Regions from separate parts of the Nonomuraea sp. NPDC049141 genome, predicted to be linked through region 3. Evidence: riboswitches for the same ligand, from Rfam matches in the RefSeq annotation. Region 3 holds a riboswitch; each other region holds the start of a gene.

Region 1 (3,270 bases), 300 kb from region 3:
CGGCCACCCCGGCGAGCACCAGCGTGGCGGTGCCGCCCGCGCGCCCGGCGGTGTTCCCGAGCACGTACGCCAGGAACACCCCGCCCACGGCCCCCACGAAGGCGGCCACCGGAATGCCGACCACGGGGGTCGGCACGAGCACGATGACCACGGTGGTGGTCAGCCCGGCGCCGGCGGCGGCGCCGAGCAGGTACGGGTCGGCCAGCGGGTTGCGGAACACCCCCTGGTAGCCGGCCCCCGCGATGGCCAGCAGCCCGCCGACCACGGCCGCCACCAGCACTCTGGGCAGCCGCAGCTCGAACAGCAGCCCCTGTTCCACGGGCGCCAGCCCCGAGTCCACGTGCACGTACGGCAGCCAGTCGACCGCCTGGAGCACCACCTGCCACGGCGAGATGTCGGCGGCCCCGCCGAGCAGCCCGGCCACCATGGAGACGGCGAGCACGCCCAGCGCACCCACCGTCCACATCAGGCTGGACCTCACTAGCGGGTGGCCGCCTTGGCGACCGCGTCACTGATGGACTGGGCCAGGTCGACGACCCGCGGGCCCCAGCGCGAGGCGAGGTCGTCGTCGAGCTGGATCACCTGGTCGCTCTTGATGGCCGACAGTCCCTTCCAGCCGGGCCGCTTGGCCAGCGTGTCCTTGCTCTGCTGGCAGCACTTCACGTCCGCCAGGAAGATCAGGTCGGGGTCGGCCTGGGCGACGAACTCCGCCGACAGCTTGGGATAACCGCCCGCCGGGTCCGGCGCCTTGTCGGCGATGTTGGTGAGGCCGAACATCCCGTAAATCTGCCCGATGAACGTGCTCGACGTCGCCGCGTAGGGGGTCTGGTCGAGTTCGTGGTAGTAGGTGAGCTTTTTGTCCTTGGGGGCGTTCGCCGCGAGCTTGTCCAGGGCCGTCTTCATGCCTGTCACGACTTGTCCGGCCTTGTCGGTGTTGCCGGTGGCGGCGCCGAGGTCGGTGATCTCGTCGTACGCCTCGTCGAGCTTGGTGGCGGCCGGTTCCAGGAGGACCGGCACGTTCAGCTTGCCCAGCTCGGCGACCACCTTGTCGATGTCGTTGGAGACGACGACCAGGTCGGGCTTCTGGGCGACGATGGCCTCGACGTTCGGCTTGAAGCCGGACAGGTCGGTCTTGGGGACGCCGGCCGGGTAGTTGGACTGGTCGTCCACCGCGATGACCTGGGGGCCCGCGCCGATGGCGAAGAGCGTCTCGGTGTGGCTGGCGGAGAGCGAGACGATCCGCTCCGGCTTCTTGGCGATGGTGACCTTGCCGTTGGCCGCCTCGACCGTTACGGGGTAGGCGGTGGAGCCGGTCGAGCCGGTTGAGCTCGCGGGTGACGGGGTGGTGGTAGTGCTGTTCTGGCCGCATCCGGTCAGAACGAGCGTTCCCAGCAGCGCGCCCGCGAAGGCCGTGCGTACGGGCCTCACGAGAAGTCCTTTCACACTGTCGGAACCGAGAGACCCGCTGAGAGCGACGGATCACCCTTTTCCACGAGGGTTGATGACGTCAGCGCGGAGGCAGGCGACCTGGCTATGACAGTTGCGGGACAGCGCCGGACTCGCACCGGACTTCGCTGCAACTCTGCGCGTCGGACAGACGCTATCAATGCTCCGGATGGACGCTAAGTCAAGGGGTGGCCAACTGGGTCTCCGCCTCGGCGATGATCCGCTGCAGCCGGAGACCGTGGGCCGCGTCCAGCGGGTGTCCGCCGCCCTGGCGTACGGTCCGCGCGAACTCCTCGGCGATGGTCGCGAACGGATCGTCGTCGCCGGGCAGCAGCACCGCGTTGCCCGTTCTGCCGTACACCGCGATGCTCGACGGCGGCAGGTCGCCGGCGGCGGCCATGCTCAGCGACGCCTCGCTGACCGCGCCGCCCTCGTGGTCGAGCAGCAGGCCGGTCCAGCCGAGCGGGTTCCCGTGCGCGCGTACGCCGGTCACCGGGCCGAGCGCGGCGTCGAGCAGGTCGATCACGTGCGGCCCGACGTCCAGGAGCGCGCCGCGCTGGAGCCGCCACGGGGTGCCGAAGGGGTGGCCGCCCAGCAGGACGTTGGAGATGTTCGCGGCGTGGCCGCCGAACGCCTCGATGCCGGCGCAGCGTGCCAGAAACTCTCTGACCTGCGTGGTGTAGCGCATGGTGAGGACGAGCTGCGAGGCCACCCCGGCCTCGCGCACGGCGTCCGCGAGGCGCCGCGCGTTCTCCAGTGAGTCGGCGAGCGGCTTCTCCAGCAGCAGCGCCTTCCCGGCCCGCGCCGCGCGCACCCCCAACTCGGCCTGTACGCCCGGCGGCACGCAGAACGCCACGGCCTCGCACGCGTCGAACAGCTCCTCGATCCGCTCGAACACCGGCGCCCCCAGCCCGGCGGCGGCCTCCGGACGGCGCGCCCATACCCCGGCGAAACGGAGATACGGGCTCTTGACCAGCATCGGCGCGTGAGCGCGCTCCGCCCACGGCCCCGCTCCGATCAACCCGACCGACACCGGTTCCATACATCCCCCTTTGATCCGCTTGAAGAACCCTAGAGTCATTCAGCGGCGTCGCGCCATTGGCGCAGGGCATGCTCGGGGCGGTGGGCGAGGGTGCCGGAGTCGATGACGATGGTCTGTCCCGTGATGCACCGCGACTCGCCCGAGGCGAGGAAGGCGACGAGGTCGGCCACGTCCTCCGGGGTGCAGGCCCAGGGCAGCAGGCGCTCGGCCGCCTTGTCGGCCAGCCGGTCCCGGCCGAGGGCCTGCGCGGCCACGTCGGTCAGGACCAGGGCGGGGGCGACGGCGTTGCAGCGAATGCCGCGCGAGCCGTACTTGGTGGCCACGTAGCGCACGAAACCGGTCAGCGCCGCCTTGGAGGTGCCGTAGGCGACGTGCGCCACGTCGCCCAGCAGGCCCGAGACCGACGAGGTGAGGACGAAGGCGCCACCGTCGGCCATCACGGGGGCCGCGTGCTTGACCATGAGCAGGGCGCCGCGCAGGTTCACCGCCATCGTGCGGTCCCAGACCTCCACGTCGAGCGACTCGAGGTCCTGGTCGCGGCCGTAGGTGCCGGGGCCGAGCGCGGCCGCGTTCGAGTGGACGACGTCCAGGCGGCCGAACGAGGCAATCAGGTCGCCGATCGCCCCGGCCACCTGCTTCTCGTCCGACACGTCGCAGGTGAGCGCCGTGGCCGTGCCGCCTCTGGCGCGGATCGTGGTGGCGACCGACTTGGCGCCGGCCGCGTGCACGTCCAGGACGCCCACGCAGGCGCCCTCGGCGGCCAGGCGCGCCGCGCACGCCGC
Region 2 (3,270 bases), on a different contig from region 3:
CTCGGAAGCAGCGCCGTCAGCGCGGCCCGCATGCTGGGCCGGTTCGCGATCGTTCCCGGTGGCGGACGCTGGGCCCGCGTCGCCCGGGCCCTCGTCGAGGCCGCCCGCGGGGAGGGTTTCCCGGTCTCCGGCACCCCGCCCGCCACCAGGATCACCGTCACAGGGCTGCCCGCGCTGGCCGCGACCGAGCTCAACAACGGGCTGTCCCTGCTCGACACCGCCACGCCGCTGGCCAGGCTCACCGGCCAGATCGAGGTCGTGGTGGTGCCCGCCAACTCCAAGTTCGCCACCTTCGACCAGTTCGGCGCGCACCTGCTCGCCCACCCCGACCGTACGCCGCTGACGGGCGGGCCGCAGGGCGAGCCCGACCACCTGCTGTTCGGGCTGATCGCCAAGGGGCTCGGCGCCGACACCCGGCAGGTCGACTACACCGGCTTCCCCGGCAGCGCGGAGGCCACGTCGGCGCTTCTCGGCGGCAAGGCCGCGGCGGCGACCGGCACGCTCGCGGACTGGCGCAAGGCCATCGACAAGGGCTGGGTCCGGGTGCTCGCCGTCTCCAGCGCGCGCCGGGTGGACGGTGTCGAGGCGCCGAGCCTGCTGGAGTGCGGGGTGCGGCTCGACTTCGCCGACTGGTGCGCGGCGGTCGGGCCCGAGGGGATGACCGAGGACAGGAAGGACTTCGCCATCCGGCTCTGCGACGAGGTCACGGAGTCCGCCACCTGGCGGGCGGCCTGCCGCACGGAGGGCTGGACCTCGATCCCGCTCAGCGGCGACGACTTCGAACAGTGGCTCGCCTCGGAGATCGGCAGGACCAGGGCCGTGCTCCGCGATCTCGGCATGCTCGACACGGCTGACACAACATGCTGGGGTAGTTGCGAGAAGGGCCACTAGATGTAGGATCCTGGTCGTCGCTGGTTCGCCCCTCGGGGCGGAGTAAAAGGGAACCTGGTGCGATTCCGGGGCTGCCCCGCAGCGGTGAGCGGGAACGACCGCCGTCACGAGCACTGGAGAGATCCGGGAAGCGACGGCCAGTAGGAGGCCGGCCCAGTAGTGGGCAGGACCACGCCCGCGAGCCCGAAGACCTGCCGGTGACGTTGGGGGAGCCACCCGGCTCCGCCCATCGAAGTGTCCAGGGCCTCGAGGGAGGGCCGGGGGCGTCGCGGCCGAGAACTCCAGCGCCGCCGTGCTCTCGCGCGCCCTCACGAGGATGAGCTCGCGAGGAGAGAGCACGTGACGCAGACCATTGTCGATCCGCGGTCGGCCACCGCCGACCGGCGGCTGGCCATCGAGGAGGCCGCCGCCCGGGTGATCACCGACCCGGCGAACTCCCGGGTCGCCGCCCGGCTCCTGGCCGAGGAGATCGCCGACGAGGCGGCCGGGCACGGCGTGCGGACCTTCTCCGAGTCCATCGCCGCCACCCACGCCGCGGGGCTGATCCAGGACTCGCTCGCCGCGTTCGTCGGCGCCAACGCCGCCGAGCTCGACGCGCTCGTCTCCGGCGAGGCGGACGAGCGCTTCGAGTACTTCGGCCTGCGTACGGTCTACGACCGCTACCTGCTGCGTCACCCGGAGTCGCGGGCGGTGCTCGAACGGCCCCAGCACTTCCTGCTGCGCGTGGCCTGCGGGCTGTCGGAGACGGTCGCCGAGGCCGCCGAGCTCTACGCCCTCATGTCCACGCTGTCGTACCTGCCGAGCTCGCCGACGCTGTTCAACTCGGGTTCGCGCCGGCCGCAGCTGTCGTCGTGCTTCCTGCTCGACTCGCCGCGCGACGAGCTGGAGTCGATCTACGACCGCTACGGGCAGGTGGCCAGGCTGTCGAAGTACGCCGGAGGCATCGGCATCGCCTGGACCCGGGTGCGCTCGCGCGGATCCCTCATCAGGGGGACCAACGGGCATTCCAACGGCATCGTGCCCTGGCTGCGCACGCTCGACTCCTCCGTCGCCGCGGTCAACCAGGGCGGCCGTCGCAAGGGTGCGGCCTGCGTCTACCTGGAGACCTGGCACGCCGATGTCGAGGAGTTCCTGGAGCTCCGCGACAACACGGGCGAGGACGCCCGCCGTACGCACAACCTGAACCTGGCCAACTGGGTGCCGGACGAGTTCATGCGCCGGGTGGAGGCCGACGAGGTCTGGTCGCTGTTCGACCCCAAGGAGGTCCCCGACCTCACCGACCTGTACGGCGAGGCGTTCACCCGCGCCTACCGCGTCTACGAGGCCGAGGGCCGCTACACCCGGCAGTTGCCCGCCCGGACCCTGTACGGGCGGATGATGCGTACCCTCGCCCAGACCGGCAACGGCTGGATGACGTTCAAGGACGCCGCCAACCGCACCTCCAACCAGACGGCCAGGCCCGAGAACGTCATCCACCTGTCCAACCTGTGCACCGAGATCCTCGAGGTCACCAGCGACGGCGAGACGGCGGTCTGCAACCTGGGCTCGATCAACCTCGCCGCCCACCTGGTCGACGGCGGCGTCGACTGGGACCGGCTGCGCCAGACCGTCCGTACGGCCGTGCGCTTCCTGGACCGGACCATCGACCTGGGCTTCTACCCGACGCCCGAGGCCGAGGCGGCCAACAAGCGCTGGCGGCCGATCGGGCTCGGCGTGATGGGCCTGGCCGACGTGTTCTTCGCGCTCAGGCTGCCGTTCGACTCGCCCGAGGCGCTGGGTCTGTCCACGCGCGTCGCCGAGGAGATCGCCCTGGCCGCCTACGACACCTCCGCCGACCTGGCCGTCGAGCGCGGCCGGCACCCGTCGTACGCCGACACCAGGGCGGCGGGCGGCGTCCTGCACCCCGACCACTACGGCGCCGCCGGGTCGCCGCGCTGGGACGCGCTGCGCGCGAAGATCGCCACGACCGGGCTGCGCAACTCGCTGATGGTCGCCATCGCGCCGACCGCGACGATCGCCTCCATCGCCGGTTGCTACGAGTGCATCGAGCCGCAGGTGTCCAACGTGTTCAAGCGCGAGACGCTGTCGGGTGAGTTCCTCCAGGTCAACCGCTATCTGGTGGCCGATCTGCAGGCCCGTGGGCTGTGGACGCAGCGGATGCGCGACGACCTCAAGCGGGCGGACGGCTCGATCCAGGACATCCCCGGCATCCCCGACGACCTCAAGGTTCTGTACCGCACGGCCTGGGAGCTGCCGCAGAAGGCGCTCATCGACCTGGCCGGGGCCCGGCAGCCGTACATCGACCAGTCGCAGTCGCTCAACCTGTTCATGGCCAGCCCGACGATCGGGAAGCTGTCCTCGATGTACGCCTATGCCTGG
Region 3 (3,270 bases):
GCGGGCCATCGGCGGCACCATGTGGTCCACCAGCACCGCGTGCGCCCGCCGCTTGGCCTGCGTACCCTCGCCCGGGTCGTTCACCAGGAACGGGTACACGAGCGGCAGATCACCCAGCGCCGCGTCCGTGCCGCACGAGGCGGACATGCCGGCCGACTTGCCCGGCAGCCACTCCAGGTTGCCGTGCTTGCCCACGTGCACCATCGCGTGCGCGCCGAACTCCTTCGACAGCCAGCGGTACGCGGCCAGGTAGTGGTGGCTGGGCGGCAGGTCGGGGTCGTGGTAGATGGCGATCGGGTTCTCGCCGAATCCGCGCGGCGGTTGCACCATCACCACCACGTTGCCCGCCCGCAGCGCGGCCAGCACGATGTCGCCCTCGTGCACGAACAGCTCGCCCGGTGGCGGGCCCCAATGGCGTTCCATGTCCGCGCGCAGGTCGCCGGGCAGCGTGCGGTACCACTGCCCGTAGGACTCCGCGGAGATGCGCACGGGGTTGCCCGCGAGATGCTCCTCGGTCAGCCAGTCCTGGTCCTGGCCGCCCGCGGCGATCAGCGCGTGGATCAGCGCGTCGCCGTCCTGCTCGGCCACGCCGGGAAAGCCGTCCCCCAGGTCGTAGCCCGCCTCGGCGAGTCTGGCGAGCAGTCGCACCGTGCTGGCGGGGGTGTCCAGGCCGACCGCGTTGCCGACCCTGGAGTGCTTGGTCGGGTACGCCGACAGCATCACGACCAGGCGGCGCCCGGCGGGCGGGGTGTGCCTGAGCAGACCGTGCCGTACGGCGAGACCGGCGACCCGGGCGGCCCGCTCGGCGTCGGCGACGTAGACCGTCAGCCCGTCCTCGTCGATCTCCTTGAACGAGAACGGCACCGTGATGATCCGCCCGTCGAACTCCGGGATCGCCACCTGGGAGGCGGCGTCGAGCGGAGACAGACCGTCGTCGTTCTCCTCCCACGCCTGCCTGCTGGTCGTCAGGCAGAGCCCCTGCAGGATCGGCACGTCCAGCTCGGCCAGCGCGCCCACGTCCCACGCCTCGTCGTCGCCGCCGGCGCCCGCGGTGGCCGGGCGGGAGCCGCCCGCGGCCAGTACGGTCACCACCAGCGCGTCGGCGGTACGCAGGAGGTCGAGCAGACCGGCCTCCGCGGTGCGGAGTGAGGAGCAGAAGATGGGCAGCGCCCGGCCGCCCTTGTCCTCGACCGCCTGGCAGAGGGTCTCGACGAACGCGGTGTTGCCCGCCACGTGATGCGCCCGGTAGTAGAGCACGCCGACCACCGGCCCGCTCTCGCTCCGCGCGGTGCGCTCCAGGCGGCCCCAGGTGGGCGTGGGCTCGGGCCGGGCGAACCCGCGGCCGGTCAGCAGAACGGTGTCGGACAGGAAGGCGTGCAGTTCGGTGAGGTTGGCGGGCCCGCCGTGCGCCAGGTACGCGTGCGCCTCCGCGCAGACGCCACCGCTGACCGTGGACAGCTCCATCAGCTCGGCGTCTGGGGCCTGCTCGCCACCGAGCACCACCACCGGGCGCGGTCCCGCCAGCAGGTGGTCCAGCCCTTCCTCCCAGGCCCGGCGCCCGCCCAGCAGTCGTACCACGACCAGGTCGACACCCTCCAGCAGGGCGGGCAGGTCCTCGGCCGCCAGCCTGGCGGGGTTGCCCAGGCGGTAGGCGGCGCCGCCGGCACGAGCGCTCAGCAGGTCGGTGTCGGAAGTCGAGAGCAGCAGGACGGTATGGCTGTCGCCGAGCACGGCGTAGTCCTCCCTCGGGGTCCTCGCCCCAGTAGCGGGTGTCACGACGGCAGGAGTCTCCTGGCTCCCGGATCAGCGCTCGCCCCGGCCTTCCCATCCGTCGCCGGACAGTGGCCTTCGTGGGGTTCGCTCCCCGGTCACAGTGGCGGGACCGCGCCGGTTTCGCACCGGCTTCCTCCCTTTGCCATCGCCTCCCGATCAGACCACGGCAGGGGCGACCACCGCAAGAAACTGGCGTTACCATCCTCTTCGTGTCCATAGCCGACTTTTCCGGACGTGTGCGCCCCGACGCCTGTCCGGGGGCGCTACAGGTGCACGAGGCCGCCGACGGCCCGCTTGCTCGGGTCCGCCTGCCCGGCGGCGCGGTGTCGGCCGCCCAGCTTCGCGAGCTGGCCGCCTGCGCCACCGACCTGGGCTCCGGGGTGATCGAGCTGACGTCCCGGGCGAACGTCCAGGTGCGCGGCCTGCGCTCGGCCACCGCCTTCGCCGAGCGGATGGCCTTTGTTGGGTTGCTGCCGTCGGCCGCGCACGAGCGGGTACGCAACATCGTCGCCTCGCCCCTGAGCGGACGCGGACCCGCGGGCCTGCTCGACACGCAGCCGCTGGTGGAGGCGCTGGACCAGGCGCTGTGCGCGTGTCTCCGGCTGGCCGGGCTGCCGGGACGGTTCCTGCTCGCGCTGGACGACGGGAGTGGCGACGTGGTGGGGCTCGGCGCGGACGTCACGTTCGTTGGGGGCACCGGCCGGCTGCTTCTGGCGGGGAGGGACTCCGGGCTCTCCTTGCGTGGGGAGGCGGCCGTGTCCTACATGATCGCCGCAGCCGAGGCGTTCCTCGACGAACGGGAGAGCGCCTCCGCGCTTGATACCGAGGTCCGGCAGGAGAGCGCCTCCGTGCGCGATGGTGAAGCCCAGCGTGACCGCACCGCGTGGCGGATCGGGGAGCTGGAAGACGGCGCCGCCAGGATCGCCGCCCGGCTGGGCGGCGTCGCGGTCGACAGCCCGCCGTTCGCTCCGGAGACACGGGGTGCGGGGCTCACCGAGCAGCGGGACGGGCGCGTGGCGCTGGAGGCGGTGGTTCCGCTCGGCCGGTTGACCGCCGCCCAGGCCCGCGCGATCGCCGCCGCCGCCGAATCCGGCGTCGCCGTGCGGCTGACGCCGTGGCGGACCGTGGTGCTCCTCGATCTGCCGCCATCCCACGCCGACCACGTGGCGCGGGCACTCGACGCCGCCGGGCTGGTGACCGATCCGGCGTCGCCCTGGGTGGGCGTGACCGCCTGTACCGGCCGCCCCGGCTGTGCGAAGGCGCTGGCCGACGTACGGGAGGACGCGCGGCGCTGGGTGGCGGACCGCGATGGCCCCACGGCCATGCCCGTGCACTGGGCCGGTTGTGAGCGGCGTTGCGGGCTGCCCCGGGGGCCGGTCATCCAAATGGTCGCCACAGCCGACGGATACGTCGCCGCAACCGACGGGCACGTCACCACAACCGACTGATACGCCGCCACAACCGACGGAGACCAGGAAAGGCAGCAGTGACCGACTA

The links. A riboswitch is a leader RNA that binds a small molecule or an ion and turns the genes downstream of it on or off. The one in region 3 is predicted to bind cobalamin.
Region 1: linked by a shared signal. The riboswitch ahead of AB0B91_RS11520 (ABC transporter substrate-binding protein) and the one ahead of cobN (cobaltochelatase subunit CobN) in region 3 are both predicted to bind cobalamin.
Region 2: linked by a shared signal. The riboswitch ahead of AB0B91_RS26790 (ribonucleoside-diphosphate reductase subunit alpha) and the one ahead of cobN (cobaltochelatase subunit CobN) in region 3 are both predicted to bind cobalamin.

Annotation. Positions count from the first base shown of each region.
Region 1 covers NZ_JBEZDR010000003.1:668,586-671,855, reverse strand. Annotated here, with positions in the region: gene AB0B91_RS11525 (iron ABC transporter permease) at 1-466, opposite strand, end outside; gene AB0B91_RS11520 (ABC transporter substrate-binding protein) at 481-1,428, opposite strand; cobalamin riboswitch at 1,500-1,620, opposite strand; gene AB0B91_RS11515 (Gfo/Idh/MocA family oxidoreductase) at 1,628-2,488, opposite strand; gene AB0B91_RS11510 (SDR family NAD(P)-dependent oxidoreductase) at 2,524-3,270, opposite strand, start outside.
Region 2 covers NZ_JBEZDR010000009.1:298-3,567, forward strand. Annotated here, with positions in the region: gene AB0B91_RS26785 (tripartite tricarboxylate transporter substrate-binding protein) at 1-891, shown strand, start outside; cobalamin riboswitch at 896-1,105, shown strand; gene AB0B91_RS26790 (ribonucleoside-diphosphate reductase subunit alpha) at 1,231-3,270, shown strand, end outside.
Region 3 covers NZ_JBEZDR010000003.1:368,585-371,854, reverse strand. Annotated here, with positions in the region: gene cobN (cobaltochelatase subunit CobN) at 1-1,731, opposite strand, end outside; cobalamin riboswitch at 1,762-1,969, opposite strand; gene cobG (precorrin-3B synthase) at 1,983-3,221, shown strand; gene AB0B91_RS10350 (precorrin-8X methylmutase) at 3,260-3,270, shown strand, end outside.